One region of the Microbulbifer sp. CNSA002 genome, then DNA from elsewhere that is predicted to be linked to it. Evidence: predicted binding sites of a transcription regulator. Region 1 holds the regulator's gene; each other region holds the start of a gene.
The links. The regulator LexA, encoded in region 1, represses DNA repair genes until DNA is damaged. The targets are predictions, from matches to a motif close to ACTGTNTNTANANACAGT.
Positions count from the first base shown of each region.

Region 2: the regulator LexA is predicted to act here: its motif matches at 1,404-1,421, upstream of recN (DNA repair protein RecN).
Region 3: the regulator LexA is predicted to act here: its motif matches at 7,267-7,284, upstream of ACG1BZ_RS11755 (VRR-NUC domain-containing protein).

Region 1 covers NZ_CP172449.1:3,252,008-3,262,652, reverse strand. Annotated here, with positions in the region: gene topA (type I DNA topoisomerase) at 64-2,751, shown strand; gene ACG1BZ_RS14495 (DUF6586 family protein) at 2,755-3,246, shown strand; gene ACG1BZ_RS14490 (hypothetical protein) at 3,601-3,858, shown strand; gene lexA (transcriptional repressor LexA) at 3,922-4,527, opposite strand; gene ACG1BZ_RS14480 (TIGR00730 family Rossman fold protein) at 4,688-5,326, shown strand; gene ACG1BZ_RS14475 (TetR/AcrR family transcriptional regulator) at 5,611-6,240, shown strand; gene nagZ (beta-N-acetylhexosaminidase) at 6,274-7,290, shown strand; gene ACG1BZ_RS14465 (mechanosensitive ion channel family protein) at 7,372-8,478, shown strand; gene ACG1BZ_RS14460 (cold-shock protein) at 8,778-8,993, shown strand; gene ACG1BZ_RS14455 (CsiV family protein) at 9,508-10,503, opposite strand; gene mfd (transcription-repair coupling factor) at 10,627-10,645, opposite strand, start outside.
Region 2 covers NZ_CP172449.1:4,402,028-4,412,672, reverse strand. Annotated here, with positions in the region: gene recN (DNA repair protein RecN) at 1-1,357, opposite strand, end outside; gene grpE (nucleotide exchange factor GrpE) at 1,586-2,206, shown strand; gene dnaK (molecular chaperone DnaK) at 2,330-4,276, shown strand; gene dnaJ (molecular chaperone DnaJ) at 4,505-5,629, shown strand; gene ACG1BZ_RS19565 (hypothetical protein) at 5,755-6,204, opposite strand; gene dapB (4-hydroxy-tetrahydrodipicolinate reductase) at 6,437-7,252, shown strand; partial or broken gene ACG1BZ_RS19555 (ATP-dependent zinc protease) at 7,477-7,761, shown strand; gene rimK (30S ribosomal protein S6--L-glutamate ligase) at 7,891-8,799, shown strand; gene ACG1BZ_RS19545 (YfiR family protein) at 8,968-9,543, shown strand; gene carA (glutamine-hydrolyzing carbamoyl-phosphate synthase small subunit) at 9,874-10,645, shown strand, end outside.
Region 3 covers NZ_CP172449.1:2,618,424-2,629,068, reverse strand. Annotated here, with positions in the region: gene ACG1BZ_RS11795 (Ni/Fe hydrogenase subunit alpha) at 1-1,227, opposite strand, end outside; gene ACG1BZ_RS11790 (oxidoreductase) at 1,271-2,089, opposite strand; gene ACG1BZ_RS11785 (FAD/NAD(P)-binding protein) at 2,065-2,874, opposite strand; gene ACG1BZ_RS11780 (cyclic nucleotide-binding domain-containing protein) at 2,864-3,352, opposite strand; gene ACG1BZ_RS11775 (4Fe-4S dicluster domain-containing protein) at 3,349-4,470, opposite strand; gene ACG1BZ_RS11770 (hypothetical protein) at 4,631-5,107, opposite strand; gene ACG1BZ_RS11765 (hypothetical protein) at 5,499-5,930, shown strand; gene ACG1BZ_RS11760 (hypothetical protein) at 5,967-7,112, opposite strand; gene ACG1BZ_RS11755 (VRR-NUC domain-containing protein) at 7,382-9,043, shown strand; gene ACG1BZ_RS11750 (ATP-dependent DNA helicase) at 9,046-10,645, shown strand, end outside.

The sequences.
Region 1 (10,645 bases):
GCCCGATAAGAGGGCTTGAAAGACTTGCAATAGCAGTAAATTTTCATTTGAAATCAAAGGCTTATGGGTAAATCACTGGTCATCGTCGAATCACCGGCCAAAGCGAAAACCATCAATAAATATCTCGGCAAGGACTTTGTTGTGAAGTCCAGTGTCGGCCATATTCGCGATTTGCCCACAGGTGGGGGCAATAAACAGCCGGTTGACGCAAAGGAGCGCGCCCGTCGTGCAGCGGAAACACGCAAGCTTTCCCCCGAGGCGAAAGAGGCTTACAAGCGGAAGAAAAACCGCGATCAGCTGATTAAGCGTATGGGGATAGACCCGGATCACGAGTGGCAAGCCCACTACGAGATACTGCCGGGTAAAGAGAAAGTGGTGAGTGAGTTACAAAAACTCGCCGAAGGCGCCGATCATATCTATCTCGCAACGGACTTGGATCGCGAGGGAGAGGCAATTGCCTGGCATTTGCGTGAAGCAATTGGTGGCGATAACGATCGCTACCGCCGAGTAGTGTTTAATGAAATTACCAAGTCTGCGATTCAGGAGGCCTTTAAAGATCCCGGCCGTCTGAATATTAATCGGGTAAACGCCCAGCAAGCGCGCCGTTTCCTCGATCGAATCGTTGGCTATATGGTGTCCCCTCTACTGTGGGAAAAAGTGGCCAGAGGCTTGTCTGCGGGGCGTGTGCAATCTGTTGCGGTCCGTCTCGTAGTTGAGCGGGAGCGGGAGATTCGCGCGTTTATTCCGGAAGAGTACTGGACCCTGTTTGCCGATACGGCGACGGCAAAGGCTTCCAAGCTGCGCCTCGAGGTGAAAAAGCAGGCTGGTGAGGCTTTCCGTCCTACCAACGAAGAGCTGGCAATGAGTGCTGCCAAGCAGCTTCAGTCCAGTGAGTTTGTTGTTTCCGCCCGTGACGATAAGCCAACCAGCTCCAAGCCCAGCGCACCATTTATTACTTCCACTTTGCAGCAGGCGGCCAGTAACCGCCTCGGCTTCAGTGTGAAGAAGACCATGACCCTGGCCCAGCGCTTGTATGAAGCCGGTCATATCACCTACATGCGTACAGATTCCACCAACCTCAGTAAAGAAGCTGTGGAATCTGCACGGGATTATATTGCCGAGAATTACGGCGATAAGTATCTTCCAGAAAGCTCCAATAGCTACAGCAGTAAAGAGGGCGCTCAAGAGGCGCACGAAGCGATTCGCCCGTCCGATGTTCGTATCGCCCCAAATATGTTGTCCGGGGTTGAGCGGGATGCGGAGAGGTTATACAACCTGATTTGGCAGCAGTTCGTGGCCTGTCAGATGACGCCCGCCCAATTTACTTCCTCTTCAATCGTGGTCAGCGCAGGTGACTTTGAATTGCGTGCGCGGGGTCGAGTAATTCGTTTCGATGGTTTCCTGAAAGTTGCGCCACCGAGCGGCAAAAAAGATGAAGATCTGGTGCTTCCAGATGTGAAGGTAGGCGAAAAGCTATCCCTGCAACAGCTGGATCCCAAACAGCACTTTACCAAGCCGCCTGCGCGGTTTAGTGAAGCGGCCCTGGTTAAGGAACTGGAGAAGCGCGGTATCGGACGCCCCTCCACCTATGCTTCCATTATTTCCACGATCCAGGATCGTGGTTATGTCCGCCTGGAAAACCGTCGTTTTTACGCTGAGAAAATGGGGGATATTGTTACCGACCGTCTCAGCGAAAGTTTCAAGAACCTGATGGACTACGGATTTACCGCAAACCTGGAGGAATCCCTGGATGCGGTTGCCGACGGCGATAAGGGTTGGAAGCAACTGCTCGATGAGTTTTATCAGGACTTTTCCGGGCGCCTGGAAAAAGCCCAGTCTGCCGATGCAGGTATGCGTCGCAATACGCCGACAGACACGGATATCGAGTGCACCAAATGTGGCCGCCATATGCAGATCCGCACTGGCTCCACCGGTGTATTCCTGGGGTGCTCTGGATATGCACTGCCGCCAAAAGAGCGTTGTACCAATACCATGAACCTGGTTTCTGGTGATGAGGCGGTCGATGCGGATAAGGACGAGGAAGCTGAATCCAGGTTGCTGCGGGAGAAGCGCCGCTGCGGCAAGTGCGGCACGGCTATGGATAGCTACCTGTTAGATGAGCAGCGTAAATTGCATATCTGTGGCAATAACCCGGATTGCAATGGCTACGAGATTGAGCAGGGCACTTTTAAAATTAAAGGCTATGACGGCCCCATTATTGAGTGCGATAAGTGTGGCAGTGATATGCAGTTGAAGTCTGGTCGCTTTGGCAAGTACTTCGGCTGTACCAATGAAGACTGTAAAAACACCCGCAAGCTGCTGAAAAATGGGCAGCCGGCGCCACCGAAAATGGATCCGGTTCCCATGCCGGAATTGGCCTGTATCAAAGTGGAGGATCACTATATCCTGCGCGATGGTGCCTCGGGTCTATTCCTGGCTGCCAGCCAGTTCCCGAAAAACCGTGAGACCCGTGCGCCCCTGGTTAAAGAGCTGCTGCCTCACCAGAGGGAGATCGATCCAAAGTACAGTTTCCTATTCTCTGCACCGACGCAAGATGATAGTGGGCGGGATACCGTAGTTCGATTTAGCCGCAAAACCCAGGAGCAATATGTTCAATCTGAGGAAGAGGGCAAAGCGACCGGTTGGCGTGCTTTTTATCGTGATGGTGGTTGGAAAGTAGAGGCCTCCACCAAGAGCACTGCCGCCAAGCGCAAGAAACCGGCAGCTAAAAAGACAGCGGCAAAGAAGTAGGTAATGAGTAACTCTTACACGATTCATGTCACTTCGGCTCTACGCAAGAGCCAGCTGTTGCTGCAACAGCCGTGGGATTTGCCTCTCCAGCGCGATGCGCTGGAAGAGGCAGCGTTGATGCAGTTGTGCAAGGCCTATCGGGCCTTTCTGGCAGAGCAGGCAGCCCAGCTTCAGTTGGGGTTCGAACCGGAGTCTCCGCAGTTGATAATTGATGCGCTGGGCGTTCAGGGTAGGGCTAGTGCAGAGGCCAATGAGCTGTCCGGCCTGGTCGGCGACCCGCAGAGTTGGTTATCCCATATGCTTTACGCCTGGGAAGAGCAGCAGAAAATATCTGTGGGTGCTGATGAAAAACAGCAACAGGTTAATTTAATCCCGCTACACAACGAAGTTGCCAAGCCCGAGTTTGCACCTTTGTCCAAAGAGTTGCTGCTTCAGTGGCATCGCTCGCTGAATGAATTGGTGGTGAGGCAGCGCGCTCACTTGGATGAGTGTTAACTAATACGCATATTCGACTTCGGTGAACTTCTGAATAGGTTCGTAATATTTCTGCGAATTTTGAAGGTTGTTGATATTAGGCGCACTTCTGCGGGAAACTCCGCTGTCCTTTGAGTGAGTCACAATAGAGTAGTTGTGGCCCACTCGACATAACCCGCAACCGGTGCAACGTGCAAAGCAATTCACTCTTCTCTTGTGATCTCTTGAGTGGTTTAGGTAATTCTTTGATATAGCGTACTGGCAATAGACTGCCTCGAAAGTCAGGAGCCAGAAGCCCTCAAATTGGATGAATGAAACTTATCGCAAGCCTGTGGTACACTGGGCGCAAACTGTTGTGCCGTGAAGGAAAAGCGAATGTCCTCCGAAACTTTTGAAATAATTGAGCTGGCTAATGGCGATGTAGCCTTGCGTCGTGCTGGCCACAAAGAGGACCCTTTGGTGAGCATTTCTTTTTCTGCGGAAAGCCTTCAGTTTTTGCGCAAGAACAAGGTTGCTGTGGCAAGGGCTATGTTGGAAGCGGGCATTGAAGCCGTACAAAATCTAGACGATCTTGAGGCTGGTTACTTCGAGGAAGAAGATGATTTAATGCCGGTAAATCATACTATCCACTAACGTCAGCGTTAGTTTGAGTTTTATCAACAGCGGCCAATGGCCGCTGTTGTCGTTTTTAGGGGTTTAAGGCGCTTGGCGAATGACCCCTACGGCTAATCCCTCAATCACAAAGTTCTTATCTCTCATATCGACTTGAATTAACTCAAAGTCATCATTTTCAGGTAGCAACTGAACGGTTGCCTGATTTCCCTTGCGGCGAAAGCGTTTCACAGTGACTTCGTCATCGATACGGGCAACGACGATTTGGCCATTGCGCACCTGCTCGGTCTTTTGCACTGCCAGCAAGTCTCCATCGAGAATGCCCGCATCTCGCATACTCATACCATGCACCCTCAACAAATAATCTGCGGGAGGATGGAAGAAGCTCGCGGGCAAGTCGCAATAATCTTCAATATGTTCGCTTGCGAGTATGGGATTCCCTGCAGCTACTCTACCCACAATCGGCAAGCCGGATTGGTGATCCGGAATTCGAATGCCTCGGGAAGCGCCGGCAACCATCTCAATGGCGCCTTTTCTGGCGAGCGCTTTCAGGTGTTCCTCGGCGGCATTGGGTGAGCGGAAGCCGAGCTCCTGGGCAATTTCTGCCCGCGTTGGCGGGTAGCCTGTTTCATCCAGGTAGGACTTGATCAGGTCGAGAACCTGGGACTGACGAGCGGTGAGATTGGTCATAGATTTACCTAGTTTTCTGTATTTATATACAGTTGCTGGAATTATATACAGATTTATTGTTCGCGCAATCCTCAGGTTTTAGTCTTTGTGAGCTGCTACATTGATGGAGAAAGCAAGGAGAGAAGAAAGCGTTGAAGGAACTGACAAAGAGGGAAAAATAATGTTGGATGCAAAAATGCCGGAAGCCTGGAGAGTGCTTCGTATTCAGTCTGAATTGGTAGATGGGATAGAGCGGCTGATAGCGTTAGGTGGTGCAGTGACAGTGTTTGGAGGGGCGAGATTTACAGAGGACAGTCCTGAATATCAGCAGGGGGTAAAGTTGGGAGAGTTGCTCGCGGCTGAAGGGATCCCCGTGATTACCGGTGGTGGGCCGGGGCTGATGGAGGCTTGTAACCGAGGGGCTTTCGGGCAGCCCGGCGCATCAATTGGGTTAAACATAGAGCTGCCTTTTGAACAGGCGGCAAATCCATATCAGGACATCAGTTTGAACTTCCGATACTTTTTTGTACGGAAATTTATGTTTGTAAAACACGCACTTGGATTCGTTGGACTTCCCGGTGGCTACGGCACGTTGGATGAGTTGTTTGAAGCTCTTACCTTGGTGCAAACGCAGAAAGTGCGGCGTTTCCCAATTGTGTTGGTAGGTAAGCGTTACTGGAGTGGGCTGTACGATTGGTTGGTAGATACAGTGTTAGAGCGCGATTGTATCGATGCCAGTGATCTAGACCTTTTTCATATCGTTGATAGTGTGGAGGAGGCTGCGGCCCTGATTATGAAATATATGCAGGTGAAAGAATAATTAATCGGGTGATCTTAAAATACCGAAAAAATTTTCAAAGTTATTTTTGTTAAAGCTACCCCCCGGACTAAAAGGCTATGCCGGCTGGTGGGGTGGCGTACTTGCACAAGTTGGCGGGAGATCAACTCCTGCAGTATTGATCTTACCGCCTGACATACATTTCCCTGTTATTTTTACTCTTGTACCTTGCTGAGTGGAGAGCTTAGCTGGCGGGCTCTAGATCAGTGAGAATATGCTACTCTGGCGTCGATTAAACGTATGTTTTAAATGGTGGTTTGATACTTATGAGCCAGATAGATACGGTCAGCCGGATACTCGATGCAGCGGAAGTGCTGTTTGCCGAACGGGGTTTTCCTGAAACCTCATTGAGAACAATTACCAGCACGGCCGGGGTTAATCTGGCGGCAGTTAACTACCATTTCGGCTCCAAGAAAGAATTGATACAGGCGGTATTTGAACGCTTTTTAACGCCTTTCACTAACGCTCTGGAAGAAGAGCTTGATCGCCGTATTGCCCTGGGGCAGCCCCTGGGGGTGGAGGAGCTGATCGAATGCCTGTATCGAGTTGGGTTGGGAAGCCTTGGGCTGGAGGGAAAGGATCCACAGCGATTTATGCGTCTTTTAGGATTGGCCTATACCCAGTTCCAGGGGCATTTGCGTCGATTTATCGTATCTCGATACGGGGATACTTACCGTCGTTTTGCAGGATTGCTGGCTGAAGCGTTACCGGGCTTGGACCCAGAAACTTTCTATTGGCGCCTCTACTTTATGCTGGGAGCGACCATTTTCACACTGTCGAGCCACGATGCGATTGAGGCTATCCTGCGGGAGGATTTCGGTTCTGACAGTACCCTGACCCAGACTCTTGAGCGATTGGTACCCGCTGCTTCGGCCATGTTGAAGGTAGATAATTAGTGGGCGCACTCTTAAATCGATAAGGAACTTAATATGTCTTTACCACCCGGACCGGTCATGGTGGATATCGAGGGGCTTGAACTCACCGAGGAAGACTGTGAGTTACTTCGGCATCCGATGGTGGGCGGGCTGATCTTTTTTGCGAGAAACTATCGGGATCGCAAGCAGCTTATCCAATTGGTTAACTCCATCCGTGCGGTGCGACCAGAGATCCTGCTAGCGGTAGATCAGGAGGGTGGTAGGGTTCAGCGGTTTCGCGATGACTTTACGCGAATACCCTCAATGCAGGCCCTCAGTGCTGTCGCCAGTAACGAGCAGTTGCAGGATGTGGGGTGGCTGCTGGCCGCAGAGTTGCTGGCTGTAGGAGTGGATTTTAGCTTTGCGCCGGTTTTGGATGCGGATGACAGTCACAGCAGGGTGATCGGCGATCGGAGTTTTTGCCCCGACCCCGCCCAGTTAACCGCACTGGCTCGCCCCTTTATCCAAGGGATGCGCGAAGCGGGAATGGCCACGACAGGCAAGCATTTTCCGGGGCATGGCCACGTGCTGGAAGACAGTCATGTGGAGTTGCCAGAGGATAAGCGCTCGTTGGATCAGGTCATGGCAACCGATGCACTTCCGTTTATCGATTGTATTGGAACCCAGGAACTTACCGCGGTGATGCCGGCCCATATCCGCTTCATCAACATTGATAGCCAGCCGGTGGGATTCTCCCGCTATTGGCTGCAGGATGTATTGCGGCGACAGCTGGGATTCAATGGAGTGATTTTTAGTGATGATCTGTCTATGGAAGGGGCGGGTGCGGCCGGAGGCTATGGCGATAGGATTCGCGCAGCCCTGGAAGCCGGTTGTGATATGGGTATCGTATGCAACAATCGTGTCGGCGCTTTTGAGGCGCTGGCGGCACTGGATACCTTTGTGCCCAAACCGGAGTCCACTCATCGGTTGTCGGCTATGGGTGGCAGGCCGGTGATCGGCTCCTGGGAGGAGCTTGAGAAGAGTGCGCGGTGGCACAGAACCAGGGAGTGGTTAGCTTCCATAATGCGCTGAAATAAGTTGTTGAGATCCGTCGTCTATTGAGAAGGCGTTGTACGGATATTACTGATTGTTGGTTAAAGCGGAGGGGTTCGAGTGGAGTCCGTTGAGAGCGTGCTGTTGTCCTGGCTTGGTGAGAACCGGGTCTGGATAGTTTCTGTTTTCCTCATAGTACTTGCGTCTGGGGTGTTGGCCTGGTTATTTGGCCGGTTTGTGCAGCGCATGGCCATTAAGGCGGAAAAGACGGTTAACCCCTGGGATGATGCCTTGGTTGGGGCGCTCTCCCCTCCCGGGCAGGTATTGGTATGGCTGTTGGGCTTGACTGTCGCTGCCCAGCGAGCGGGGGACGCCACTGGTGCCGAGATATTCTCCCTGGCTGCACCGACGCGGGAAATAGGCTTGATCCTGGTGATGGCTTGGTTTGCCTGGCGATTCTCACACAGCGTGGAACATAACCTGTGCGATCCGCGCTATATGGGCAAGCCGATGGATGCCACTACGGTACGTGCGATCGGCAAACTGGTCAGGGCCTCAATCGTGATCACGGCGGGAATTGTGGTCATGCAGTTCCTGGGTTACAGCGTCAGCGGTGTTTTGGCATTTGGTGGTATTGGCGGACTGGCTGTCGGTTTTGCGGCCAAGGACCTGCTGGCAAACTTTTTCGGTGGCCTGATGATCTATCTGGATCGGCCCTTTGCGGTGGGCGACTGGATTCGCTCCCCCGATAAGGAGATTGAGGGGACCGTGGAAGATATCGGTTGGCGCCTGACCAGAATCCGCACTTTTGATATGCGACCCGTCTATGTTCCCAATGGTATCTTCACCCAGATTGCGGTAGAAAATCCTTCCCGTATGTTAAATCGTAGGATTTTTGAAACGATTGGTATTCGTTATGAAGATGCCCACCATATGGCGGCCATCGTGGCGGATGTTAAAAATATGTTACAGGAACATCCGGAAATTGATTCTAATCGTACGCTTATTGTTAATTTTAATAGTTTTGCTTCCTCCTCTTTGGATTTCTTTATATATACGTTTACCCGCACTACCGATTGGGTTCGTTATCATGAAGTAAAACAGGATGTTCTATTAACGATTCTTAAAATAATTGAGGGATATGGGGCATCCTGTGCATTCCCAACCTCAACATTACATATTGCCGATATACCTTCATTAACGCGAGAGGCCGCGTTAGACAGTTGAGGAATGGGAGTGCAATAAGGTACAAATGATTAGTTTCTAATTGAGCACTATTGAAGATTTTGACGGTTAATTACGCATATTGGGAAAAACGTAGTATTTATTTCACATAGAAAACTAGACACTGGCGCTGTTTTATCTAAGAATCAGGGTACGTCCTTTGAGTATATGCTCATCGGATTAAGCAAGATAGCATTCTGCATGGAGCAGTTTGTTAACAATGGGGTGGCGTTTGCCCCTCTTGCCGAATTGAGCAGTGAGGTAAAAGAGGTAGGCGCAATAACAATAATGAGGTTTTCTCAATGAGTGATCGCGTTACAGGTACAGTGAAGTGGTTTAATAACGCACGGGGTTATGGCTTCATCACCTGTGGAGAAGGAACTGAAGATATTTTCGTTCACTATCGCAGCATTCGCGGCGAGGGCTACAAAACCCTTAATGAGGGGCAGGCGGTAGAGTTCGAAATGCAACAAGGTGACAAAGGACTGCTGGCGGAAGATGTTGTTCCCTGTGAGTGATTTATAGATCACTCGTTGAAAGAACTGTTGTCGTGTAGGGTCCTGCGGCTCGATTGACGCCGGCCCTGTCAGCGCCTCTGAAAAGCGGATCTTTATGATCCGCTTTTTTGTTTGCTACTTTGCAGTGGATATAGGCTTTTCTTCTTTAAGTTGCATTTGTGTCCCTCTTTGTAGATTTGGTCATATCCCACCCCACCTAAAGTCCCCAATGTAATTGTGTGTATATGAGTGAGTTTATTGTGCTCAATACCGCTGTGCTAATTATTATTTTAATACTTCCGGAATATTGGCCCACTGATTGCAATTTTATGTTGTTGTGGGGTGGCGGTATTTGCTTGTTTGCTGGCAGTATTTTGATTAAAGATAAATTGATTAAATATCGGCTGGGTGGGGTGTGCTTGCAGTGATGGTGAAATTAATTCGTTTGAGGTGAAGAGTTTTAAAGGTATATTTAAAATAATCGCCCCTGCAAGATTTGCAGGGGCGATTGGCGAAAGTCGATTATTTAAATAAATTAACTTTCTGTGCGGTTATCTTTTTCTTGGTCGGAATTAAGTATATTCATATTCTGCGAGTCTTCTTTGGGTTTGGCTACAGTGCGCACTTCAATAAGAATGCCAAATGCAGGGTGGTCGATATAATGAAGTTGTCCGCTACGCAAACGTCTCTCGTGTTGCAGTCTTGCAGCATGGGCTACATATAATGGCTCTTCTTTTATAAATTCCGGCTCGCCCAGTGTGAGTGGCTCAGTTGTGTTAATTGCGCCCTGACTATTTTCGATATCAAACCCGTTATTTTGTGAATATGAATTTTCAATATCACTGTAATTGCCGGTTAGGATTTGTAGTGGCTTTTCGATTTTATTTTGTGGGCGCTGAGGAAGAAGAATGCTGTGTTCCCCGGGTTGCGTATAAAAATCGCTGAGCCACAAATTAGTACTGATATGTAAATAGCGAGCGACACTCAGGGTGATAGATCCCTCAAGCTGGCTGTGGCCGCTGAGCTGGCTGCCGCCATCAATCAGAATGGCCGGGGAGTTTCTCTTGGTTTTTAAAACCTGGCGCCAGGCCTTGTGAAACAGGACCCTGTCACCAGCCCTGGAAATTGCGGCGGCTTTGTTGTCCAGCAGCCTGGGTACTGGTCTTAGCAGCAAGTTTCTTGGTGCTTGCTCAGAGTTCTGCAAACTAGTAGATGCGTCGCCCTCAAGTTCCGATGATTCAATATCGGCTGGGCCGCTCGTATCTGGGCTCGAGATGATGTCTTCAAGCGATAACACCTCATCCTCTGTTGGCTGAGTTGGGGTGCGCAGGGTGTCAAAGTCGATCCACTTTGATGGATACTGAAGACGGGGTGCCGTCGGCCAGGTCTCTGCGGTTCTTTCCATCCCCTGGGGGCGCTCGAATACGATCATTTCTATTTCGAAAGTATTGCCAGCGTAGTTGACGGCCTGGGCACTGGTTGCTGCCAGCGTGAGCGCCAGGGTTGAGCAGAGGCTAATTATCCTTTTCATGGGTTTACCACTTAAACAATTCTATTTGGGTGCAGAGGGTGTCATTGCCGACAGGCCGTTTAAGCGGGAGTAGGAGACTCATTAGTTTTGCCGCCAGCTCCCGCTGCTGCCTGCCGGATGGTATCACTGTGCAAGCTTTTCC
Region 2 (10,645 bases), 1.2 Mb from region 1:
GGGTGGGGGTGCGGGAGGTTTGCGCAGTTACCACCTGGATTGCCAGACTGACCCGAGAGAGTTCACCGCCGGAGGCAATCTTGCCCAGGGGACGAGGCGGTTGGCCCGGGTTGGTGGAAATTAATATTTCCGCTTCTTCCAGTCCCTGGCTATTGGGCGTATCCAGCTCTTGTAGTGATAGCTCTACTCGAGCGTGAGGCATGGCCAGGTCGGCCAGCTGGCCGTTTACGGCCTCCGCCAGCGAAGTTGCCGCTTTACTGCGCAGCTTGCTGAGCTTGCCGGCAACTTTTCTATATTGCTTTTCCAGTTGTTCACAATCTGCGGCAAGGCGCTCCAGGGCATCTGGGCTGCCGATATCGTCCATCTCTGCCTGTAACTGTTGCTGTAGTGCCGGCAGCTCCTGTGGTTGGACTCGGTGTTTGCGCGCCGCCTGGTAGATGGCGCTGAGCCTGTCTTCAACTTCGGAGAGCCGTTCAGGGTCCATCTCGAAGCGATCGATGTGTCGGGAGAGGGTGGCTGCGGCCTCATCCACCTGGATGCGCGCACTGTCGAGCATCTGTGCCACTTCCACTAAGGCCGGAGCCTGCCCGGGCATGGAGGACAGCAGTTGCAGGGCGCGGTGCAGCTGTTCGGCGATATCACCCTCACCGCCTGACAAGAAAGCGGCCAACTGGTAGCTGCCACTGAGGATTTCCCCGGCATTGGCCAGCTGTTGCTGTTCGCTCTCGAGGGACTCTATTTCCCCTTCGCTCAAGCCCAGCTGATCCAGTTCCTTAAGCTGGTATTCCAGCAAGTGGCGGCGGGCTTCGGCTTCCTCGGCGCTGTCGGCCAGGGTGCGATAACGGCGATAGTGATCCCGCCAGGTTTTGAAGCGGCTGCGGGTCTCTGCGGCGAGATCCTGGGCCTGGGCGTATTCATCCAGCAGGCGCAGGTGTGTTTCTTTCTTCAGCAGGGATTGGTGTTCGTGCTGGCTGTGGATATCGATTAGCTGCTCGCCCAGGGCGCGTAGCTGCAACAGAGTGACCGGTTGGCCGTTGATATAGGCGCGGGAGCGGCCGTCGGCGCCGATAGTGCGGCGCAGAATGACTTCCTGCCCGGCGTCCAGCTCCTGGGACTCAAGCCAGCTGGCGGCGCTGGGGTGCTCGGCGATATCAAATGTGGCGCTGATATCGGCGCGATTGGCGCCGGTGCGCACAAGCTCAGCGCTGCCGCGACCGCCCAGCGCCAGGCCGAGGGCATCTAAGGTGATTGACTTACCCGCGCCGGTCTCGCCGGTCAGGGTGCTGGTACCGGGACCAAACTCCAACTCCAGTTGGTCCACCAGGGTGAATTGGCTGATAGACAGATGCAGCAGCATAGAGATCGCTTGTGTCCTTGCTAATCGGCGGGCGCCCGGCCCAATTAGTGGTTATTTATACAGTATTCGTTCCCGGTTAGCTATAGGGGCGGGGCCACATTACTCTGAGGATGTGCGCTAGCGCGAAAAACCACTTGAACTGTGCGGGGATGTCCCCATATAGGCTCCAGTGCCCGAGAGACGGGCTCAACTCACATTACTGACAGAGTCGACGCGACGGAGAAAGCAGTGGCCAGAGAGCGCAGCGAAGAAGATCAGATTAAAGAGGGGGCGGAGCACGCACCAGCTACAGAAGAGGGCGTTTCAGCAGAGATTGAAGACCCTTCCTCTATAGAAAGCGAACTTGCCGAGGAAGCCCTGCGGGAAGAGGCCGAAGGTGCCGATGCCCTGCACGAGGAAATTATCAAGTTGCAGGAGCAGCTGGCAGCGCACAAGGATATGGCCCTGCGCGCCCAGGCGGAAGAGCAGAACGCCCGTCGCCGCGCGCAACAGGATATCGAGCGAGCGCGCAAATTTGCGGTAGAGAAGTTGCTACAGGACTTGCTGCCTGTAGTGGACAACCTCGAGCGTGCACTGGCGACGATCGATACGGCCGACGAAGCCAACAAGGCCTTGGTAGAAGGTATCGAGCTGACCCACAAATCTTTCGTTGAAACCCTGACGAAAAATGCTGTGGAAGTTGTCGATCCGGCCGGTGAGCCCTTCGACCCAGAGCTGCACCAGGCTATGACCCAGGTGCCCAACGGCGAGGTGGAGCCGAACACGGTTCTGGATGTGTTTCAAAAAGGTTATCGCCTCAATGGCCGCCTGGTTCGCCCGGCCATGGTGGTGGTCAGCAAAGCGCCGTAACGGCAGAAGTGTAAAGCGGCCTTGAAATTTAGCGGCCGGCACCAATATAGCTGACATCAAGAATTATTCGCGCGGTGTAAATAGAACAGAGCTGGCAGCGCGCATCAAAAGAGGATTTTACAGATGGGAAAAATTATCGGCATCGACCTGGGTACCACTAACAGCTGTGTAGCGGTACTGGATGGTGACAAAGCGCGTGTAATCGAAAACGCCGAAGGCGATCGCACTACACCTTCTATTGTTGCCTTCACTGACGACAACGAAATTCTGGTAGGTCAGTCTGCCAAGCGTCAGGCGGTGACCAATCCCCAAAATACTCTGTTTGCGGTTAAGCGTTTGATCGGCCGTAAATTCAAAGACGACGTTGTCCAGAAAGATATCAAGATGGTTCCTTACACCATCACTGAAGCTGACAACGGCGACGCTTGGGTAGAAGTGAAAGGCGATAAAAAAGCTCCGCCGCAGATCTCTGCCGAAGTCCTGAAGAAAATGAAAAAGACTGCGGAAGACTTCCTCGGCGAGAAAGTTGAAGCTGCAGTAATTACCGTACCGGCTTACTTCAACGACTCCCAGCGTCAGGCCACCAAAGACGCCGGCCGCATTGCGGGCCTGGACGTTAAGCGTATTATCAACGAGCCGACTGCCGCTGCACTGGCTTACGGCCTGGACAAGCAGGGCGGTGACCGCACTGTAGCGGTATACGACCTGGGTGGTGGTACCTTCGATATCTCCATCATCGAAATTGCCGACGTAGACGGTGAGAAGCAGTTCGAAGTACTGTCCACCAACGGTGACACTTTCCTCGGTGGTGAAGACTTCGACCTGCGACTGATCGAATACCTCGCAGACGAGTTCAAGAAAGACCAGGGCATCGACCTGAAAGGTGACCCCCTGGCAATGCAGCGCCTGAAAGAAGCTGCAGAAAAAGCCAAGATCGAGCTGTCCTCCAGCCAGCAGACCGAAGTCAACCTGCCGTACATCACTGCAGACGCCACTGGTCCCAAGCACTTGGTGGTTAAACTGACCCGCGCCAAGCTGGAAAGCCTGGTAGAAGAGCTGGTTACCCGCTCCCTGGAGCCGGTAAAAATCGCTCTGCAAGATGCCGACCTGTCCGCTTCCGGTGTAGACGAAGTGATCCTGGTAGGCGGTCAGACCCGTATGCCAATGGTTCAGCAGAAAGTAACCGAATTCTTCGGCAAAGAGCCGCGCAAAGACGTTAACCCCGACGAAGCCGTTGCCATGGGTGCTGCTATCCAGGGCGCCGTACTGTCCGGTGACGTTAAAGATGTACTGCTGCTGGACGTAACCCCGCTGACCCTGGGTATCGAAACCATGGGTGGCGTTGCGACTCCGCTGATCGACAAGAACACCACTATCCCCACCAAGAAGTCCCAGGTTTTCTCCACTGCGGATGACAACCAGACTGCGGTAACCATTCACGTGGTTCAGGGTGAGCGCAAGCAGGCTGCACAGAACAAATCCCTGGGGCGTTTCGACCTGGCCGATATCCCACCGGCACCGCGCGGCATGCCGCAGATCGAAGTAACCTTCGACATCGATGCCAACGGTATCCTGCACGTACACGCGAAGGACAAGGCCACTGGTAAAGAGCAGTCCATCGTGATCCAGGCTTCCTCCGGTCTGTCCGAGGACGAGATCGATAAGATGGTTCAGGACGCTGAGGCCAATGCCGAAGCGGACAAGCAGTTCGAAGAGCTGGTGCAGACTCGCAACACGCTCGACGGCCTGATTTCTGCGACTAAGAAGACTCTGGAAGAAGCTGGCGACAAAGCTACCGCTGAAGAGAAGGCAGCTATTGAAGCGGCTGTTACCGAAGCGGAAGAAGCAGTTAAAGGCAATGACAAGGCCGCTATGGAAGCTGCAACTACCAAGCTGACAGAAGCTTCTGGTCCGGTTGCCCAGAAGATGTACGCCGAGCAGGCTCAAGCCGCTGGTGCTGAAGGTGCCGCTGGTGCTGGCGCCCAGGGCGAGCAGCAGTCCTCCGCTGGCGACGACGCGGTAGACGCAGAGTTCGAAGAAGTTAAGGACGACAAAAAAGAAGCTAAGTAAGCGTTCGCTTGCAATTCCGGCGGCAGCTTTTAAAGTGGCCGCCGGAGAACTTCAGGGGCGCGGCGCCTTACTTTCAGAGGCCCGCGCCCTGTGTTGTTTCAGGTATCCGCCAATATTTGCCGAGTTTTCGCAGTTTTGGTGGTGCTCCGTTCGCGGAGCTTAGTTAGAAACCGAGAAGTAGAAAGAGAGTTTGGCCGTTCTTGATGCCGGACCAGAGAACATAGTTTTATGTCGAAACGCGATTATTACGAAGTCCTCGGCGTCGAGCGCGGCGCTTCGGATGCAGAGCTGAAAAAAGCCTACCGCCGGGTGGCAATGAAGTTTCACCCGGACCGTAACCCCGATGACAAGGAATCTGAGAACAAATTCAAGGAGGCCAATGAGGCCTACGAGGTTTTGTCGGATTCCGAGAAGCGCGCAGCTTATGACCAGTTTGGCCACGCCGGTGTGGAAGGCCAGATGGGCGGTGGCGGCGCTGGTGGATTCGGTGGCTTCTCCGATATTTTTGGCGATGTGTTCGGCGATATCTTCGGTGGTGGCGGCGGTGGCCGTCGCGGCGGCCCTGCTCGCGGTTCCGATCTGCGCTATGACCTGGAATTGGACCTGGAAGACGCGGTGCGCGGCACCACGGTCAAGATTCGCGTTCCGACTCTGGCAGCCTGTGGTACCTGTAGCGGTTCCGGGGCCAAGCCCGGTTCCTCTCCGCAAACCTGTGGCACCTGTGGTGGTGCTGGCCAGGTGCGTATGCAGCAGGGTTTCTTCTCTGTTCAGCAAACCTGCCCCAACTGTCGCGGTCGCGGTACCACTATCTCCGATCCCTGTGGCAGCTGTCACGGTCGCGGTCGCGTAGAGGAAACCAAAACCCTGTCCGTTAAGGTACCGCCCGGTGTGGATACCGGCGATCGCATTCGCCTGTCTGGTGAAGGTGAAGCCGGGCCCGATGGCGGCCCCGCTGGTGACCTCTATGTACAGGTAGTGGTAAAAGAGCACGATCTGTTCCAGCGTGATGGCAAGAACCTCTACTGCGAAGTGCCGATTAGTTTCGTTTCCGCTGCCCTCGGTGGTGAGCTGGAAGTGCCGACTCTCGACGGTAAAGTGAAGCTGAAGATTCCTGCGGAAAGCCAGACCGGCAAGCTGTTCCGCCTGCGTGGCAAGGGTGTTTCCCCGGTTCGCGGTGGTGCAACCGGCGACCTGCTGTGTCGCGTTGTGGTAGAAACACCGGTGAACCTGTCCGGCAAGCAAAAAGACTTGTTGCAAGAGTTCTCTAATACCCTCAGCGAAAAGAAAAATTCACCGCGTCAGACCGGTTGGTTTGAAGGAGTGAAAAACTTCTTTGGTGATATGAAGCTTTAATCGCTGTTAGCACCGGCAAAACCTTAAATTGTTTTGCGGGTTGCCTATTTAAAAAGGCTCGAGAGCATTAGCTTTCGGGCCTTTTTTATTTCCGGGTGAGTTTTATCCCCCCAATGGAATGCCTTCTATTGGGACGTTTTGGTTCTCAAGCGGGCTGCGAATTCACTCAGGAATTCCTGTTGGATTTTTTGCGCTTTGCGCAGTTGCTCCTTATTTAAAATACCTTCCAATTCTTTGTGTGTTTCCAGGCTGATAGCTGCGAATTGAGCGCCAATTTCGCCGCGTTGCTTGGGGGTTAGAGCGACCTTTTCACCACTGAGTAATCCGTATTTTTCCAGCACCGCTTTTTTCTCTGCGAAGCTTTTTTGCATAATGGGTAATACGGTTTTTTCCTGTCCCGGGGTGAGCTGCAAACGCAGCGTCACCCAATCGGTAATATCATCATACTTCTCCCAAAAGTCTGGATTGGCATTTTGCTGCTGGGCAGATGCCGGCGTGCTGCCAAAAGCCAGGCTCAGAGAGATCACTACCACCATGATGTGTGGTAGATGGTTGGACAGGATCATCAGTCGCATGTTGGCGCTCCATTTACCCCTCACAGTAAAGCGTAGCAGTGGCCGCTGATATCGCTTTTTGCGCAAGTATCCTCTTGGTAATTTAAAAATATGTGGATATTTCTTTTTGTTTTACTTTTGCGGAGTGACTAGCGATTTTTAGACATGCTAATACTGGCTTACTGGTATCTATGCGCTCTACCGGGTGCGTTGTAGAATCCAGAACCTTATTGATTTGGACTGGAGTGCTGTGATGGCGGTAAAAGTGGCGGTGACGGGATTTGGTGGTCGAATGGGGCGAGCGTTGGCGGAGGCTTTGTCCCTGTCTGATAAAGCCGAACTGTCAGCGGCTATAGTGCGGCCTGGCTCCAGCTTGGTCGGCGCCGATGCCGGTGAAGTTGCCGGTCTGGGCCGCAGCGGCCTCGCTATTGTGGACAGCCTCGATAAGGCAGACTTTGACGTACTTATTGATTTCACTGCCCCTAAAGCGACTGTGGAAAATACTGCCTATTGCGCGGAGAAAAATCTCCCCATTGTAATCGGCACCACGGGCTTTGATAGCGAGCAAAAAAATAAAGTATTGGCTTATGCGGATCAGGTGCCGCTGTGCCTCGCCAGTAATTTTTCCACCGGGGTAAACCTGTGCTTTAAATTGTTGGAAACTGCTGCGCGGGTAATGGCTGAAGAGGCCGATATTGAGATTGTCGAAGCCCATCATCGCCACAAAGTGGATGCACCTTCCGGCACGGCACTGAGTATGGGAGAAGTGATTGCGGAAACTCTGGGGCGCGACCTGGATAAAGTGGCAGTTTACGGCCGCGAAGGTCAAACCGGTGCCCGCGATCGGGACACTATCGGTTTTGCGACAGTGCGCGGTGGTGATGTGGTAGGTGAACACTCGGTGATGTTCCTGGCGGAAGGTGAGCGGGTCGAAATTAGCCACCGCGCCAGCAGCAGGCTCTCTTTTGCTCGCGGTGCCGTGCGCGCGGCACTGTGGATGATGGGAGAGGAGGGGAATGCGCGGGCGCCGGGGCACTACGATATGCGCGATGTACTCGGCCTTAACTAATCTTACTTAGAGTAAATAAATTCAGCGCCTGCAGGGGCGCTGTGAAAGAAATTTCCGATTTTCATTTGCCCGCCATTTTTGCGGGTAAAACTAAAAGGCCGGCAACATTCGTTCGACCGGTCACCCTGTAACCTTCCTTTGAGGAACCTCGATTGGAAAGAAAGCTGATTGTCGGCAGCGAAGAGTGGTGCGGGCTTCCCGCACTCGGCGTCCCGGCGATTAAGGTGCGTGTGGACTCCGGGGCAAAAACTTCCTGTTTGCACGCGTACAACATCCATACCTTCAAGCGCGATGGCGAACCCTGGGTGAGTTTTGAGGCGCATCCACTGCAGCACCAGCGCCGCCCTTCAGTGCGCTGTGAGGCGCGGCTTTTGGATAAAAGGCTGGTGCGCAGCTCCTCCGGTGAAAGCGAAAAACGCCCGGTAATTCGTACCTCTATTTCCATTGGTGGCAGTGTCTGGGATATCGAACTGACCCTGACCAATCGGGACAGCATGGGCTATCGCATGTTGCTGGGGCGCGAAGCCATGATTGGGCGAATGCTGGTGGACCCGGCTGAGAGCTTCTGTATTGGCGATATCCCGAAAAGCCAGTTGGATGAATATTATCGGGATGAGCACCATATTGCCGGTACTGGCCTGCGCATCGGGCTGCTGGCATCGAACCCGGATCTCTATAGCAACCGGCGCATTATGGAAGCGGGAGCCGAACGCGGACATCGCATGAGTTTTCTCGATATCCGCCAGTGCTATATGAAGCTCGACCCTGATGAGCCGGAAGTGCATTACCGGGATGGTCGCATACTCAATAGCCTGGATGCGGTGATTCCCCGTATTCGCCCCAGTCAGACTTTTTACGGTTGTGCGCTGACGCGGCACTTTGAGAGCCTGGATATTTTTGCCCTGAACGGCTCCGCCGCTATCAGCCAGTCGCGGGATAAATTGTTTTCCCTGCAGTTGCTGCAACAAAGTGGATTAAATATCCCAACCTCTGGGTTTGCCAATTCCCCGGTGGATACCAACGAGCTGATCGAAATGGTGGGCGGTGCGCCACTGGTGGTGAAGTTGCTAGAGGGAACCCAGGGGCGCGGTGTCGTTCTGGCGGAAACCCGCAAGGCTGGGGAATCGGTGATTAATGCGTTTAAGTCCCTCAAGGCCAATCTCCTGGTACAAGAGTTTATTCGCGAGGCGGAGGGTAAGGATCTTCGCCTATTTGTTATCGACGGTCGTGTGGTGGCCTCGATCCAGCGTGAGGCGGCACCGGGGGAATTTCGTGCCAATATTCACCAGGGCGGTACGGCTTCAGTAGTGAAGGTCACCGCCGAGGAGAAGCGCCTGGCGGTCAAGGCTGCCAAGGTGTTGGGGCTCAAAGTGGCGGGTGTGGATATTATTCGCTCCCGCAAGGGGCCGCTGTTATTGGAGGTAAATTCCTCCCCGGGGCTTGAAGGCATCGAGAGCGCTACGCGCAAGGATGTGGCTGGGGCCATGATCATATCTATCGAAAAGGCGTTGAAGTGGCGCCCGATATTGCCGGGGGAGGATCTTTAGGCGCTGTAACTCTGGTCCCGGCGGGGGCCTTTGCGTTGGGCTAACCTGAGTAGGTGGCCGGGCTTTTCGCTGGCGCGCAAATAGAGCCGCAGCGAGCTTTGGCCGCTGCGGGTAACAGCCCACCGCAGCTTCCTTTCGGGAGGTGCAAACCGCAGGGTTTGAGCTTCTATGACGATATCCAGCCCAGGTTCATTTCGCATTATTCCCGCCCTGATACTTTTCCTGTCAGTACTTTTCACTGGTGTGGGTGCCCAGGCTGCGGTGCAGCTCTCCGATACGCCTTTGGGGCGGCGGGTAATGGTGGATTACATAGTGCACTTCGCCTACCACCTGCAGTGGCCGGTCAACGCCTTTGCCAACAGCAGTGCCCCGTTCAAGGTGTGCCTGATGGGTGGGGACTCTCTCGGTGAGCCACTGGCAGCCCGGTTCAAAAATCAGCGTATTGATGGGCGGGATGTAGAGCTTGAGAAGATCGAGGTCAAGGAGATGCTGCGGGCGCGCAAGTGCCAAATTGTGGTGCTGAGTACCCTGGATCGCCCCACACTGCTCAAGGCGTTGGTGGCACTGGAGTTTTTCCCGGTACTGACGGTTAGCGATGCCGAGCGCTTTGCCGCCACTGGCGGTATGATCGAGTTTGCCGACAGCGGCCGGGAGGTGGCCCTGCGTATGAATAAGACCATGCTGGAGAAGGCGGAGCTGAAAATGGGCAGTAGTCTTTTCCGGTTGGGACGTAAGCCGGAGTGAGATTTTCAGGGAAAGTAGCCTGGCGTATTTTTGCACTAGCGTCCAGAGGTGAATTCGCGTAGAATCTGCGCCCGATTTGGGCCGGTGCCGCGAAGCTGAATCGCGCAGCGTGAGCCTACTAAAAAGCTGGCGGCAACCGTCGGCCACTTTGTGAGAATCACGCGTGAACAGATTTTTAAAGCGAGATGAAGCTGCGATGTTTCATCTCGCTTTTTTATGCGCGCACCAGTCAGGAGCCCGCGTGCTCCGAAGCCCGCAAACCCCGCCCGGAAGCAGTTCTGAAGATTGGAGTTCAATTTGACTAAAGCTGTCCCTACGTCGGAGGCTTTCATGCCCCACAACTTTATGCAGAGTACAACTCCCGCGCTGCTGGTGCTCGCAGATGGTAGTGTCTTTGAAGGACGCGCAATCGGTGCCCATGGCAGTTCTGTTGGCGAGGTCGTGTTCAACACATCCATGACCGGCTACCAGGAGATCCTCACCGATCCCTCCTACGCCCGCCAGATTGTGACTCTGACCTACCCGCACATCGGCAACACTGGCACCAACCAGGAAGACGAAGAGTGCGCTGATATCTGGGCCGCCGGCCTGGTAATCCGCGACCTGCCGCTGCTGGCCAGCAGCTTCCGCAACGAGCAGTCCCTGGAGGACTACCTGCGCGAGCGCAATATCGTTGGTATCGCCGATATCGACACTCGTCGCCTGACCCGCCTGCTGCGCGACAAAGGTGCGCAGAGCGGTTGCATCGTTGCCGGTGACAATATCGACCGCGAAGAAGCCCTGGCCAAGGCCAAGGAATTTGCCGGTCTAAAAGGGATGGACCTGGCCAAGGTAGTGAGCACCAAGGAAGCCTACCCCTTTAGCGAAGGTACCTGGGAACTGGGCGAAGGCCACAAGGCCGCGCCGGAACAGCCCTTCAAAGTAGTGGCTTACGACTTCGGTGTGAAGCGCAATATCCTGCGTATGCTGGTGGATCGCGGCTGTGACATCACCGTAGTACCGGCGGAGACCCCGGCTTCCGAAGTACTGGCGATGAATCCCAACGGTGTATTCCTGTCCAATGGCCCCGGCGACCCCGAGCCCTGTGAGTACGCGATCACCG
Region 3 (10,645 bases), 630 kb from region 1:
TAACCCCCGTAATTTATCCTCAGGAAAGTGCATAAAGCTCGGCAACATCAAGCGGAGGTCATCTTCGATGGTCTTCTGGTTTTGTGAGGTGGGAGCGACAATTTTTGCCGTCGCAATCTTGCCTTTCTCATCAATGTCATAGCGATGATACAGAAGCCCACGGGGTGCTTCGGTGGCTGCACAGCCGCTTGCGGTTCTCGGCTCGGTCTTTAAATGAGGCTCGGCTGGGGGTTGGTATCTATCAATAATATGCAGGGCTTCTTCAAAGGCATGTAGTACCTCCAGGCTCCTAACCAGGATACCTTGGAAGGGATTTAAACAGGGGGCGGTAAAGTTGATCTCCTCAGCCAATTGCAATGCACGAGGTGACAGCTTGTCGCGATTAAGGTTGTATCGTGCGATGGGGCCCACCAGATAGGCACCCCGCTCCCGTAAAGTACAGTGCAGCGCGGTGCTATGAGCGACGTGCTCTTCTTCAAAGTGGTTCTCATAGTCTTGGGCGCTAATATTGAGTCCCGCACTGGAGGTGATCCTGCCCTCGTTCATTGGGTATTCTGACGGGTGGGTTAGAGCGACAAATTCGTAGTGCTTATCCCTTCGCCATTCGTAGCTGGGGAAAGGCAAAGCTGCGGACCAGCGCACCAGTTGCTCGGTGAGATCCCGGGCCATTTCCAGCTGCGCTACCAAGGCTGTGAGTTCACGAGCCTCCGGAGCCTTGTAGAACCCCCCTACCCTCACATTAATCGGGTGTACTTCCCTGCCACCAATAAGGCGAACCAGGGCATTGCCCGCCTTTTTAATCTCCAGCGCGTTCTTAACAATCTCTGGATGATCCTTAGCCATTGCGACTGCATTGGGGTAGCCGAGGAAATCTGGTGCATGGAGCATGCTGATATGCAGCATATGGCTCTCGATCCATTCACCGCAGTAAAGCAATCGACGAAGCATACGCAAAGCGCCGCCGGGCTTTAGGTTCAGGGCATTCTCCATGGCATGCACAGCACTCATCTGGTAGGCCACCGGGCAGATCCCACATATGCGTGCGGTGATATCTGGGGCTTCCAAAAAATCGCGCCCTCTGAGAAGGGCTTCGAAGAATCTTGGGGGCTCAAAAATCTTGAGCTGTACATTTTGTACGCCGCTGTCGTCGTAGTCGATATGAAGGGCTCCTTCCCCTTCGACCCGAGCGAGATAATCCACCTTAATCGTTTTGCTGCGATCCACCATAAAGCTCACCTGGAGGCAGATTAATCACCAATGTTTCGGGGGGTTACCGCTCCCCATCTTCTTGCCTATCCTCACTTTGCACTTTAAAAGAAGGTGCTAGTGGATTGAAATTCCTAAGGTTTTCAACAATTAAAGTATTTTCTACATTTAGTTTTTCATCCCACCAATGGCAAAGTGATTCGGTGTTGGGATTTTCCTTGGGACCGTAGCAAGCGTAGCAACCACGGTTGTAACTGGGGCAAATAGCGCCACATCCCGCGTGTGTAACAGGCCCCATACAGGGGGTGCCGTGGGCAACCCAGATACAAACATTGCCGCGCAATTTACAGTCAATACACACCGAGTGATTGGCAATCTGGGGGGCTCGCCGGTGTAGGAATGCACTGATTACTTCAAGCAATTGATGCTTGTTGATAGGACACCCCTGTAATTCAAAGTCCACTGGTACCCTCCCTGATATTGGTGTGGATTCCTTGAGAGTGGCGATATATTCCGGGTGGGCATAGACCACATCGGTGAACTCCTGCACATCGGCAAAGTTGCGAAGTGCCTGAATCCCTCCAGCTGTTGCACAGGCGCCAATACTGATTAGAAAGCGGGACTGACGTCTGACCTCTAGGATTCTCTCTTCATCTGCTGGCGTGGTAATGGAGCCCTCGACGAGAGAGATATCAAAAGGGCCCTCTTTCACCTCACTGGAAGCTTCCAGGAAATAGGCGATATCTACCTGGGCTGCCAAAGAAAGAAGCTCATCCTCACAATCCAATAGGCTCAGTTGGCAACCATCACAGGAAGTGAACTTCCAGACTGCAAGTTTGGGGGGAGGATTACTACTCGCTATAGGCTGTTGATTTGAAACCATGAGCGAATATTCCGGTAGCAAAAGACAGGGCCATCTTTACAAACAAAGTTAGGTCCCCACTGGCAGTGGCCGCAGATTCCAATGGCACACTTCATGTTGCGCTCCATGGATAGATAGATATTGGATTCATCCACACCTTTATGGAGAAGAACCTGTATGCAAAAGCGCATCATGATCTCCGGTCCACACACAAACACTAAAGCATCATTGCACTCCAAATGAGTGACACGCAGAGGGTCGGTAATCACACCAATATGCCCGTTCCAGTCTGTGCTGGCGTGGTCCACAGATGTCACCAGTTCAAATGATCTGCGCCAGTGACCAAGCTCTGGCTGGTAAAGCAATTCTTCGGGCCGACGCGCCCCATAGAAAACTTGTAGGCTCTTGGCCGGCAAGTGTCCGTTAAGAAAGCTGTAGATCAGGGGCCGTAAAGGCGCTAGCCCGAGTCCGCCGGCGATGATCACTAAGGGGCGATTTTCCGCCAAGTGAGTTGGCCACCCCTGCCCGAATGGTCCCCGGATACCCAGTTGCGCACCAACTTCCAGTTTGCAAAGCGCTTGGGTTGCCAGTCCCTGGCCTTTAATCGTATGGGTAAGTGGCTCAGCGGATGACGCACTGGGGCCACTCAAGGAGATAGCAGCCTCACCGGCACCAAAGGCATAAAGCATATTGAATTGCCCGGGCTGAATGGGTGATGGGCCCCTAGCCTCTCGTGTCAGGGATAGAGTGACAGTGCCAGGAAATTCTTCGCGCCGATGGGTAACACGCCATAATTCAGGGATCACAGCGAGGGATTCCCTGTGACGGATGTGGCCCGTAAAGGTCCAACAACTGTATTCGTGCTGCCTGCAGTCGCTCTGTAGCAACTTTGGTAAACCGTTTCATCAGCTCGAAACCGAGTCTCGGTTCTTTTTCGCACTTATCTCGGAGGCACTGCCCGCCAAGTTTAAGGCTGCGAACTGAGGTCAGGGCCCGGGCATCGAAAGCACTCAAGTAGGGAGGATACAGCCAGGACCAGCCGAATATATCTCCACCATGCAGTGTCATCAGACAAAGGGGCCCATAGTTGGGGACAAAGGTTTCTACGGCGACACGCCCAGATCGAATTAAGAAGAAATGGTTAGCCGGAGTGTTTTCCCTGGCAAGGTATTCGCCTTCTTTATAGTGACTATTGCTTGTACACCCGGATAGGAATGCCAGGTCCTTGTCTGCCAGCCCGGTAAAGAAAGGGTGCTCCTTGAGTAAGGTGGTGACAACTTTCATTTTTGTTCCTGGGCGCGAATATTCTGTATCTCTTCCGTGATATCGATGCCTACTGGACACCAGGTAATACAACGTCCACAACCGACACAGCCAGAGCTATCAAATTGGTCATACCAAGTGGCCAGTTTGTGAGTCATCCACTGTCGATAGCGGCTGCGGGTATCCGCCCTTACCGGGCCGCCAGACAAATAGCTCAACTCAGCCGTAAAGCAGGAATCCCAACGCTCCCAGCGCCGTGCTTCATTCCCGGTTAAATCTGTTGTGTCCTCAACGGTTGAGCAGAAGCACGTTGGGCAAGCCATAGTGCAATTGGCGCAGGAGAGGCAGCGCTCCGCGACTTTATCCCAGTTTGGGTTGTCATAATTGCGATAAAGCAGTGTCTTCAGGTCAGAGCTGTCAAAGCTGCGGCTACCTTTACTCACTTGATTTTCGGCTTGCTGAACGGCAGCTTGCCCCTCTTGTTTCTCCGTTTCTGAGGCATCAACAGTGGGTAGTTGCTTTAACACTCTGTTGCCTTGAGGGCTTCCGCTGCGTATGAGGAAGAAGTGGGCATCGGAGGTCAGAACTTCGGTGATTACCAGATCACTGGACAGTCGCACCTGCGGGCCTGTGTTCATTGCGGTACAGAAACAGGTATTTGCTGCTGTTGTGCACTCCACAGCAATAGTGAACAGCTGCGCTCGACGTGCCTTATAGCTGCTGTTTGCGTAATCCCCCTGTGCGAGGACACGGTCCTGGATAGCAATGGCGTGTAGCTCGCAACTGCGAACGCCGAGAAACGCTAACTTGACCGGAGGCTCCTCAATTTCCAGAATCTGAATATCTTCTCCAGAGCGACTAGCACTCCAGATCTGGCGCTGGGGCAACTGGAGGAACTGCTTCCAGGAGTGGGGGCCAACGGCGTAGCCAAAATAGGCGTTGTCGTTGCGGCGCTCCACCCGGTATTGCCCCGCCTCTTGCTGATCCGTCCATCCTTGGGGCAGATCTGTGGGAGTTTCAATCTCACCATAGGTAATAGCCCCGTTATGCAGTATCGGGCCAAAGAGCTGGTATCCTTCACTGCGAATTGCCTGAATCAAACAATCCAGGTCATTCGCTGCCAGTTTAAGTATTTCCACGAATAGCCGAGAGCCGGCTCCAAAAGAGCAGTAGTTGGTGACCCACTGATTTTTAGGTCTGTACCAACGAATTGCACTAAGACAAAAGTACCAAAATGCTAAGAAGAAAGTTTAGAGGAACGCTATTGCTCTGAGTCCTTATTGAGGTGGGGTGTATCCTTTAGGCAAAGTATTTCATAACCTTCTGATACTTATAAACGACATACCATCTAAGCAAGATGATTGGCGCAGTGCTTGCCATCACAAGGACTACACCTGCCCCGAGTTTGTTTAAGTTGATAGCGAGTAAAGAAAATTCAAAAATATCGATAAGCACAATAACTGGAATAAAAAAGATCCAAAGTTGTTCGAATCCTATTCTCTTGGCAAATGCTAAACCAAACAGTACGACGTAGAAAAGGAAGGAAACAACCAAGCTGATTACCAACCACCAAAAGGGGATGCCTGTGGAGCCATCGGTCAAGACCGTATATTGGGAGTACAGCTCCAGTGGTAGAAGGATAAAAAAGACAATTTTCCAGCCTACACTAGGGCTATAGACGGGGGGGCGATTGTCGAGTTCGCTCTCAGGTGCTTGATAAGGATTTTGCACGCTCTGCCCTTTAATTGGCCTTTGAAATTTAAAACTGTCGGCCACTTCAATCCTATGGATTAGTGCACTTATAAGCAATTCTTGTCGGCTATTACTGCAGCCAGAATGTAGAAGTAGTTTGCCGTTTATCGTTTAGTCTTTGGCATTCAGAGCTTACAGATTGACATCATGGCTTTACCTTGCTAACACTACAAAAAAGCAGGTTATGTTGTCACATTTATGCGATGAGCTGCCTCACATTATCGATAAACTATTGTACCAACTATTGACTTTGAATCTGCAGACAATATCCTCGCTGTTCAAATTTTGATAGTCAGAGAACCTAACTGGTAAGTAATGTTCAGCTCTATTTAGCTCAGGGAATGGCGAGAAGTAACTTTCGGATTGGTAATTAGTGCCTATCCGGAATAGCGGTAAATAATAAGGAAGTTTCGAGATGCAGGATATGTATCAGACACCAGATAGCCCCCTTACAGACTCTATTCCACACTACAAACCTAGTGTTGGTTGGAAGGTACTCCTTTTTATTCTCGCCCCGTTGGAAGTCTATTCCCAATATCTTGGTTTCGCCGCTGATGAGTGGGACCTCCCTATTTGGTGGATGATTTTTAGTCTGCTAGTTTATATTGTTTTTTTTGTTGCTTTGTTTGGATTGGCTTTCTCGAAAAGGATTGCCTTCTCAAATGCTTGGCGTATCTATTTGCCTATTTTAATCTGCACTGACGTATTTGAATTTTTCTCCATCATAGATGAATTCAATATGTCGGTACTGGAAATCCAAATCATAGTAATGATTTGGATTTCAGTGATATTTTTTACTTGGTACGTCGTATACCGGTATCAAAAGGTGATGAGATATTTTAAATAATATCTACGCTAGCCTTAACCTCTTTCAGTTAGTATTTTATTGGAAGGTGTTGCCAATATTACCTGTGCCAGTTTGTGTGGTTAATGCGATTTCACCACTGCCAACCTGAGAGATTGTTTGAATATTAGAAACGCCATTTTGCGTCGCAAGAATGCTGCTACTAATACCGCTATGTTGATTAATCTGGGAAGAATTAGAATCGCCAAACTGATTTAGTATCAATGAGCTGGTGAGCAAAGACCCGTCCTGCCCCTGATCTATTTGTGCAGTATTGGCTGAGCCATCTTGGATTACTAGAGTGGTACAGGAAATAAGTTCAATAGCGGCAATATTTTCGTTCCCTTGATCAAGATTTACCGTATTAGAAGAGCCGGTTTGCATTACCTCACCGCTGCTTGAGGTAATATTCTCCTGATCTACATTTGCAATGTTATTGTCACCAATCTGGGTGACTATCCCAGTAGCAGCTGAAACATCAGTTTCCTGTTCTATTCTTCCGGTATTCGAATCACCTATCTGCGTTATTATTGCAGTGCTCGTCGTCGTGACTTCATCCTGCTCGATATCTAAAAAGTTGGAAGAGCCAGTCTGGCTGGCCATAGCAAAGGTAAAGGTTACATCTCTATCCTGATCTATATTGGCGAAGTTGGAGTCACCAACTTGGGTGAATATGGCGCTAGTGCTATCCACCCTTATACGCTGATCTAAAACCAGTGTGTTAGACATTCCTTGTTGAGATGCGACAAGTGTGGTGGAAGTAACATCTTCCTGTTGCAGGACTTGGATGTCGTTTAAGTCTCCAGCCTGAGTGCCGGTGAAGGAGCTGAATTGCGCATCGTCCTGCAGCAAGGTCGCTGTATTATCACTGCCATTCTGGGTCAGGGAGGACGTAGTAAGCTGCGTTGCATTCTGTTGCACTGCTGAGGCCTGATTCAAATTTCCCGTCTGCACCAGTTCAATAGTGCTTTCAGAAGTGCCTGTAGTTTGGGATGCATCCGAGTCATTGAAATCGCCGATTTGGGTCTGAACAATCAAGTTGTTATGCACAGTACCATCGGACTGATCAGAAGTTGTACTATTGCCAGTACCTTCCTGGAATACCAGGGTGACATTATTATCAGCTAGAGCAGATACGCTGGCGGCAAATAGCGCGGCTGCAGTCACAGAATTTGTCACTTTCATAGAGGTAATCCCTTATTGGTTAAATCTTATGGGGCGACCGCTTATAAGCCTCGACTGCAAGCCTGGATGAGCATCAAGGGAGTTGCCATAGGAAAAAATGGCTGAATAACTAAGAAGAAAGCTTGGGATTGTTGTTTGTTCACCGGGCTAACTTGCTGTATAACCATACAGCCCCAGAGTAACCTCTGCCTCATTGTTTGCATATCACGTCATAAGGAACTGGTGTGCGGCATCGACGATAGATAGATCGAAAAACTAGCGCTTGTGCCATGACCCAACCGATAGAATTGCCAACTGGCTACTACCTGGACAACTTCAAAGCGTTGATTGAATTTGTTAGCCAACATTATTCCCGGCTTATCACCACATCTGAGCAAAATTTTTTTAAAACCTTCCAAGAGTTGGATATTTATAGCCAGCGGCTCTATGTGCGTTTGCTGTCCCGTAAAGGAGTACCCTCCTCTAGAGGATCGCTTTTCCGCCTGGAGAAGCTTAGCTATGGTGAGATAGAGAGCATTGAAAGTGCTGCAGCTGTTTTGGATCGCGTTGGACTACTTTGTTTTAATCCGGTGCTAACGGCACAAGAATATCTACCACTATTTACCAAAGCTGAATTGCTTACGGCAGGACCCTCGGGTATATCCAAGTCTCTCAGCCGGCCTTCCCTCGAGCAACTATTGCTTGAAGACTCCAGTTCGAGTGACTGGTTTGTGAACTTGCTTTCTCAGCACAGGGTACTAGCCGTCCAGGGTGCTGAGCATTTCCAGACTTTCAAACTGTGTTACTTTGGCAACTTGAATCAGGATCTTACCGACTATGTATTGCGGGATCTTGGGCTTTATCGGTATGAATCCTATCCACTGGATAAGCAAAATCTCCCCTTTCAAAGCCGCTCGCAAATTGATCAGTATCTGCTTTACTACCAATGCCTGGAGCTGTTAGAAGAGTCATTACTGGAAGATGCGGAAGCCATATTGGCCTTATCTGCTCAACTGCCAGAAGGTATCGATGGTGACTCAACCCTGGCTCGTCGGCTGGACAGAATACGTCTTAAGTTGGCACGGCAGCTTGAGCGGCTCAATGCTCTTGAGCAGGCCGATGCACTATATCAACTTTGTAAAACCTCTCCCGCCCGTGAGCGCCGCGCACGAATTGCCGTAAAGCAAGGGTACGACACTCTAGCATTGGAAATATGCGAGGAAATAATAGCTTCCCCTATGGACCAGGCAGAAAGAGAGTTTGCTCTTAGCTTTGGTTACCGCACAGCCAAACGAAGTGGAGGCCTCAACAATTGGCAGGCACCTCATAAAATCCAAGCCCCCACTGAAGTGATAAGTTTGGCGCAGGGGGAAATCTGTGTTGAGCTACAGGTGGCAGAGCACCTTGAAGGTTCTAGCGGTGGTGAGTGTTTTTATGTAGAGAACACCCTATTCACTGGTGTGTTGGGCCTCTATATTTGGGACGTACTGTTTGCACCTGTGCCTGGTGCTTTTTTCAACCCCTTCCAGGTAGCCCCAGCCGATTTTCGCACCGCGGATTTTTACTATTCCCGACAAGCGCTATTCACCCAGCGATTGGCTGAAATAGAGCATGAGCCCTTGAAGTCCCGTGTCCTCGCTACCTTTGCTGAGAAACAAGGTATTGCCAACCCTTTGGTTACTTGGGAGGCTTTGTCTACAGAACTACTTGAGAAGGCACTGGATAGAATCCCCCTAAGTCATTGGCGTTCAATTTTTACTCGCATGCTCAGTGACATCACACAGAATAGAAATGGGCTGCCAGACCTTATTTGCTTTACTCCCTCCGGTCACTATGAACTCGTGGAGGTTAAAGGTCCTGGGGATCGCTTACAAAAAAACCAAGAACGCTGGCTGGCGTTTTTTGCTGAAGAGGCGATCCCTCATCGGGTAATTCATGTGGAGTGGCACTAGCTTTGGATAGCTTAGAGTCGGCTGAGATTTTGAATCTTTCTGTGGGAGAGCTAGTCGCTTTTTCCTGCCGCAGCGGAGATTTGATTCGGGAGCCAACTTCAGGGCCCTCTGCCCAGGAAGGGATTCGAGCCCATCAGAAGCTACAAAAGCAGCGGCCCAAAGGCGCTGAGGCAGAATACAAGCTCAAGACCCAAATAGATTGGATGGAACAGCAGGTTACTTTGAGCGGCCGGGTTGACATTTTTCACCCGAAAAGTGATTTGCATAAACCGGCTCAGCTGGATGAAATTAAGACCACTTATTTACCCCCATCGAAGTTGTCCGATGCCGCCAAGCAACTGCATTGGGCCCAGCTAAAAATTTACGGCTATTGCTACTTGGTAAATGAAGACGCTACAGGTGATACAGATACAGTTGCCCTGCAAGTTGTCTGGTATAACCTCAAGGAGCGCAAGGCCTATCCAGAGTGCATAGAGTACCGCTTTAGTGAGTTAGAGGCCTTCACTCTTGAGGCTCTCACAAAATATTTGTGTTGGCACAGGGCTTGGCAGGAACATCGGCAGCAGCTTATTGAAACGGCGAAACAGCTCGCTTTTCCTTTCCCACAATACCGCCCCGGCCAGCGCCAACTGGCAGTGGAAGCCTACCGGTGTTTCCGGGACGGTGGTGAGCTGGTGGCTGAAGCACCCACGGGAACCGGCAAGACAATCAGCACCCTATTCCCAGCCATAAAGGCAATTGGCGAGGAAAAGCTGGATCAGTTGGTTTACCTGACAGCAAAGAATTCCGGTCGGCAAATGGTGCGGGAAACCATTGAGGCACTTCAGGCGAGTGGTTTGCAGTTATCTTTACTTGAAATTCAAGCAAGGGAAAAAACCTGTGCCTGTAACCTGGGGCTTTGTACCCGTGATGATGACGGCATCTGTCCGAGAACAAAAGGGTTTTATGATCGACTTCCAGTTGCAATGGATGCCCTGCTCGGCCGGCCCCAGTTAACTCCCAAAGAAATTGCTGATGTGGCGGATCAGCAGCAAATCTGCCCCTTTGAACTCTCCCTTCAAATATTGCCTTGGGTAGACTTGGTGGTATGCGATTTCAACTATGTATTTGACCCTTTGGTACGCCTGACCAGCTTTCAGGACCAGCGCAATCGCCGCGCATTGTTAGTCGATGAAGCTCATAATTTGATCGACCGCGCCCAGGAAATGTACAGTGCAAAGTTATCCCGCCGTGATAGTCGCCGCGTAGCTAATGCTTGCAAAGGGCACTCTCCGACATTGCGGAGAAGTATCCAGTCTCTGGTTCGGGCAATTGAAAATTGGATCAAGCGATTGCGAGAAGTTGGTGTAGCTCAAAGCCGCAGTACTTTTGAAGGGGGTGAAGTTTGGGTCACTGCAGCAACAGGTGAAGCAGAGCATCCAGAATCGGTTTCCCGAGCAGTGCAAAAAGTGCTCTCCACAGTCAGCCAACTTATAGAAAGCTCTCAGTCGCCCCCGGAAGAAATAGCGGAGTGGTTAAGGTCTGTCTATCGTTATGCAGTTATTGAGCAGGAGCTTTGCGGTCAGCATAAAGTCGTCACACGGGTGATTGACCGGGATGCTC